2 regions of the Macrococcoides bohemicum genome follow, and region 1 is predicted to be linked to the other one. Evidence: predicted binding sites of a transcription regulator. Region 1 holds the regulator's gene; the other holds the start of a gene.
What was found. The regulator CtsR, encoded in region 1, represses protease genes until heat stress. The targets are predictions, from matches to a motif close to ATGGTCAATAAAGGTCAAACA.
Positions count from the first base shown of each region.

Region 1 (3,206 bases):
TGATTGCCCCTGCAATAATACCGATAGATGAGAAGTTAGCAAAAGATACTAAGAATACAGAAACGATTCCGATCGCATGTTCTGATAATTCGCCAGTCTTTCCTTTAACAATGGACTGAATATCTAGCATTGCAACAAATTCATTCGAAACGAGTTTAGTTGCCATAATAGATCCTGCGCGAACCGCATCGTCCCAAGCGATTCCTGTTAAGAATGCAAGAGGTGCAAACAAATACCCAAGTATAGTCTGGAAGTTCATTTCGCCTGGTGTAAACGCATCGACGATTCCATTAAGCATCGCGATTAATGCGATATATCCGATTAGCATTGCAGCAACAATTACTGCAACCTTAAATCCATCTAAAATATATTCTCCTAACATTTCAAAGAATGATTGTTTCTTTTCATCCGTATTTGTACCCATAATTACAGCATCTTCTTCTTCTGCTGAAACAACGTAAGGGTTGATGATTGAAGCAACGATAAAACCACCAAATAAGTTTAAGATAATAGCTGTTACGACATATTTAGGTTCAATCATCGTAAAATATGCACCGACGATAGATAGTGATACCGTACTCATCGCTGAAGCTGTTAACGTATATAAACGGTGCTTCGGAATATATGGTAATTGTTTCTTAATAGAGATAAATACTTCTGATTGACCTAAAATTGCTGCTGCTACTGCATTAAATGATTCTAATTTCCCCATACCGTTTACTTTAGAAATCAGCCATCCTAAATATTTAATGATAAACGGTAAGATCTTTAAGTACTGCAAGATTCCGATTAAAGCTGAAATAAAAGTAATCGGTAATAATACATCCATAAAGAAAGTTGAAGCGGCAGGTACTTTACCGACAGCTGGATTTTCCAGACCGCCAAATACGAAGTTGACACCTTGTTCTGCATAGCCTAGTAAATAACCGAAACCGGTAGCTAATGCTTCTACTAATTTAATACCACCTGAAGTTTTAAGTAAAAGAAAAGCAAATAGAAACTGAATGGCCATCATTATGCCGATATATTGCCAACGTACACTCTTTTTATCTGAACTCATAACCCATGCAAGTAACAAGAACACAACAAGACCGATGATACCGATAATATAATTCATGAAATCTCTCCTTTAGTCATATTTTTTATACTATAAATATCATACTACACAACGAATGAAAGCGCTAAACATTTTTTCGACTTATCATGAAAATTTGTTCATCAAAAAAGGTCAAACAAAATATTTGATTAACAAAGTAGGATTAAATATAATTAAGTCAAAGAAGGTCAAAGGTGGGTGATGTCATGCACAATATGTCAGATATAATTGAACAATATTTAAAACAGTTACTTGAAGAAGCGCAGGATGATGTTGTCGTAATTAAACGGGCACATATTGCTGAAAAGTTTGATTGCGTTCCATCACAGTTAAACTACGTCATTAAAACGCGCTTCACAAATGAACACGGCTATCAGATTGAAAGCAAACGTGGTGGCGGAGGTTATATTCGTATCACAAAAATTGAATCAAATAATAAGGCAGCGTTTATTGAGCATTTAATGGAATTAACGGGGAAACAGATTTCACAACAAAATGCTGAACGTATTATAGAAGGTTTACACCAAAATGAATTGATTAATGAGCGAGAGAAAAAGATTATACTTGGTACGATTCATCGTGATGTTTTAATGATGGATGTACCTTATCGTGATTATATACGCGCTAATATTTTACAAAATGTGCTGAATATCATTCATTATAACTAAGGAGAGATTGTATGCCATACGAAGAAGAATTTTCAATGAATCAGTTACTCAAACACTTGTTAAATAGTGGTGAGTTTCAAGCAGCCCATACACCTGACAAGTGTCCAAATTGTGGACTGACTTTAAGAGAAGCATTACACATCGGCAAATTTGGTTGTCATGAATGTTATAACACATTTAGTGATTATGTACCGCAAGTTATAGAGCGCGTACAGGCTGGTAATTTACAGCATATTGGTGTAACACCACATAAATCACAGGAAAAGATTGCACTGAAGAAAAAGATAGAAGCACTGGAAGAGAAATTACAATCATTAGTAGAGAAGCAAGCATTTGAAGAAGCGGTTGGTGTGCGTGATGAAATCCGTGCACTTAAGGAAGGTGGAGATACACATGCTGAATAAACATCTTCAGAATATATTAAGTGATTGGATGCAGTCAGCTGATGAACCCGCTGTTATCTTGAGTTCACGTATCAGGCTCGCACGTAATCTGGAAAATTTCGTTCATCCGATGATGTTTGCTGAAGATACTGCTGATAAAGTAATTGAAGAAGTGTCGAATGTATTAATAAAGGATTACGAACTAATCAAGATGACTGAAACACCGATGAAAGAGCGTCAAATGTTGGTAGTAAAACATTTGATTAGCAAAGAATTGATGGAGGCAAAGCACGGAGCTGTATTAATCAATGAAGATGAATCTGAAAGTATCATGATTAACGAGGAAGATCATATTCGTATACAAGTATTAGGTCACGATTTGTCGCTACATCATTTATATGAACGTGCACGCGTTATAGACAAAAAACTTGATGAAAAATTAATGATTTCTTATGATGAGCACTATGGTTATCTTACAACATGTCCAACCAATATTGGAACAGGCTTACGTGCCAGCGTTATGTTACATTTGCCGGGACTTTCTATTATGAAGAGAATGTCGCGAATCGCACAAACGATTAATCGATTTGGATTCACGATTCGTGGGATTTACGGAGAAGGTACACAAGCTTTAGGACATGTATATCAAGTGTCAAATCAACTGACGCTCGGTAAATCAGAAGAAAGTATCATCGATGATTTAACACAGGTGGTTGAACAGATTATTGAAGAGGAAATCAATATGCGTAAGCGTATGAATAATTATGATCATATCGATACAGTAGATAGAATTTACAGAAGCTTAGGGATATTGAAATATAGTCATAAAATTTCTGTAGAAGAAGCGAGTCTTAGATTAAGTGAGATTAAACTGGGTATTGATATGGGCATCATAAAAGATACTCCGTTTAGATTCAATGAACTGATGGTTGCTATACAGGCACCATTTATTGATAAATTGTATCCAGAGAATAAACAAATAGATGAAAAAAGAGCACAAATGCTACGAGAGCATTTGTAAGGAGGATAAAATATGTTTGGTAGATTAACTGAAAGAGC
Region 1 is NZ_CP054482.1:2,265,945-2,269,150, reverse strand. It holds gene HT586_RS11835 (NupC/NupG family nucleoside CNT transporter) at 1-1,117, opposite strand, end outside; gene HT586_RS11830 (CtsR family transcriptional regulator) at 1,303-1,764, shown strand; gene HT586_RS11825 (UvrB/UvrC motif-containing protein) at 1,776-2,168, shown strand; gene HT586_RS11820 (protein arginine kinase) at 2,158-3,168, shown strand; gene HT586_RS11815 (ATP-dependent Clp protease ATP-binding subunit) at 3,181-3,206, shown strand, end outside.

Region 2 (3,206 bases), 840 kb from region 1:
TGATGAATGTCTACGCTTTGCCATTTTCATCGCATCACCGATACCATGAATTAAAATATTTGCATTTTTAATATGGTCGAGTACGCGTTTTACAGATGGTTCATTGACAAGTGTATTATATGCTTCTTCACTAACTTGATCAGGTACATACAACACTTCAAATTGACATTTCCCGTGTTCAGCCATTTGCTGAACAATTGCGTTAGCTTGAAAAGACAAGTCTTCACCTAATCCACCTCTAGCAGGTGTGAAGATAACGCGTTTATTGAGCGGTTTCAACTGATTCGCTACACTAAGCATCGTCGAACCACCTGTTACAGATACGATATCGCCGCTAATCACTAATCTTTGCAAAACATTACTAGCTGCTTCACCTAGTCTGCTCTTAACAACTTCATCAGTATCTACATTACCATTCACTACAATCACTTCTTCTAAACCATAATATTGTTTGATTTGTTGAGATAAACTTTCTAACGCTGCATAACCTTCCATTAAAGATTGTAAATCTGCAAGTAAGTCTATCCCTTCATCAGTAATTGTCATGCCTTTAGATGAAATATTAACTAAACCTTGTACTTTCAATAAATCAATCTCAGTACGTAGTACTCTTTCAGTAATCAATAAAATATCACTTAAAGTTCTACGACCAATCGGCTGATGGAGATGAATAGTATCTAAGATTAAATAACGTCGATACATCTTTTCAATTAAATCGGGAATCAGTAATTGTTGAACCTTTAATAAATGATTCATATGACTCCTCCTTTAATCGATAACAATTAGTTGGACTATATTTGTCCCGCGTGGGTCAAAAACTAACTAACGTTACAATGCAATAATAACAAGACTAAAAAAGTTTTGCAAGTAATTAGAAAACTTAAAAACGTTTTCATTACATATTAATTTATTTATTCATATTTACTTTGAAAAAAATCAATAATTATTACAAAATCGATATTACCTTCCTGTATAGTTACACCCGTGTCTTTATCAATCAAAACTGGGACGCTTAAACAATATAATTCATTAAGTGCATCATCTTGCTGAATATTAACCTCAGTTACTTTAATATTGATATCTTCTTGTGCAAAAGAAATCTGTAGCTTTGCGTCATCACATAAACTACAGTTTGGTTGTGTATAAAAAATAATATGTTCCATATTTACCTACCTTTATATATTTATTATTTATCATTCATTAATTATTTATCTTTTGTTATTTTCTTGTCTTTATATATTAATAAAACTGATAGCACTTCACTATCAATATCTAATATCTACTATTATAATATATATCGAGTAGATTAAAAATTTTATAATACAGTTTCAAATCTTTGACTATATTTGACGTTATAGTGTATATTATTTTTAACAGTAAACAAGGAGGCAATAAATTATGAACTTAATTCCAACAGTTATCGAATCAACTAACAGAGGTGAGCGTGCTTATGATATCTATTCTCGCTTACTTAAAGATAGAATCATTATGTTAGGATCTGCTATCGATGATAATGTAGCAAATTCAATCATTTCTCAGTTATTATTCTTACAAGCGCAGGACGCTGAGAAAGACATCTACCTATACATCAATTCACCAGGTGGCAGTGTTACTGCTGGTATGGCAATCTACGATACGATGCAACATATTAAACCAGATGTTCAAACGATTTGTATTGGTATGGCTGCATCAATGGGATCATTCTTATTAGCAGCAGGTACAAAAGGAAAACGCTTTGCGTTACCTAATGCAGAAGTAATGATTCACCAACCTTTAGGCGGTGCACAAGGTCAAGCAACTGAAATTGAAATTGCAGCACGTCATATTCTAAAAACACGTGAAAAACTTAACCGCATTCTTTCAGAACGCACAGGTCAACCAGTTGAAAAAATTGAAAAAGATACTGATCGTGATAATTTCTTATCTGCTGATGAAGCTAAAGAATATGGTTTAATTGATGAAGTTATGCATCCTATTGATGAGAAGAAATAATCAGAATATAGTTACAGAATATTAACTGAATAAATTATTTATTTTAAGCACTTAGACGTGAGTATGTCTAAGTGCTTTTTCATTTCCTATCTAACTCATTTATTATATTAAAATAATAAATGAGTTAGCAGAAGTAATGTAAATAGTACCTATTCCTAATAGTAATTTACAAAACTTTTACACAATCCCACTCATTTATTTACAAAGTTTTGATAAATTTAGATTGCATTAAAAAACTATTAACTTTTTGGAGGATTATCATGAAGAAACTCAACAAAGTATTAGCTACAACTTTAACTGCTGGTTTATTAGCAACTTCTCTACCAGTAACTGATGCATCACACACTGCAAAGGCGGCTACAAAGGTATGTAAGCCAAGTTCAACACCAAAAAACGTTATCTTTATGATTGGAGACGGAATGGGTCCATCTTTCGTTGCTGCTCATAGATATATGCGTGACAATGCTGCTACAAAGAAGTTAGACAGAATTTCATTTGATGACTATTTATTAGGTGCTCAAACTACGATTGCAGATGATGAACATCAAAATATTACGGATTCAGCTTCTGCTGCAACAGCAATGAGTGCTGGTGTGAAAACTTACAATAGTGCAATCGCTGTTGACGTTAATAAGAAAGAAGTTAAAACAGTTTTAGAACAGGCTAAAGCAAAAGGTAAATCAACTGGTTTAGTTGCAACAAGTGAAGTAACGCACGCTACGCCTGCTGCATTTGGAGCGCATGATGAGTCTCGTAAAAACATGGCTGCAATCGCTGATGACTACTTTGATGAAATGATTAACAAGCAACACAAAGTAGATGTAATCTTAGGCGGCGGAAGATATTATTTCGAACGTGAAGACCGTAACTTAATTAAAGAATTCCAAAAAGATGGATACAAATTCGTATCAAACAAAAAATGGTTAAAGAAAGTTTCAAGTAACTCTAAGCAAAAGAAAGTTATCGGTTTATTCTCTCCTGGTGGAATGCCAAAAATGATCGACCGTGATAAAAATATGCCATCATTAAAAGATATGACAAATACAGCACTTAAAAAATTAGGTTCAAATAAAAAAGGTTTCTTCTTAATGGTGGAAGGTTCTCAAATTGACTGGGCTGGTCATGCAAATGATATCACTGGTGCAATGAGTGAAATGCAAGATTTCGATGCTGCATTCCAGGAAGCAATTAAATACGCTAAAACTGACTGTAAT
Region 2 is NZ_CP054482.1:743,065-746,270, reverse strand. It holds gene HT586_RS03890 (sugar-binding transcriptional regulator) at 1-756, opposite strand, end outside; gene HT586_RS03885 (glutaredoxin family protein) at 912-1,163, opposite strand; gene clpP (ATP-dependent Clp endopeptidase proteolytic subunit ClpP) at 1,399-1,992, shown strand; gene HT586_RS03875 (alkaline phosphatase) at 2,253-3,206, shown strand, end outside.
Region 2: the regulator CtsR is predicted to act here: its motif matches at 1,334-1,354, upstream of clpP (ATP-dependent Clp endopeptidase proteolytic subunit ClpP).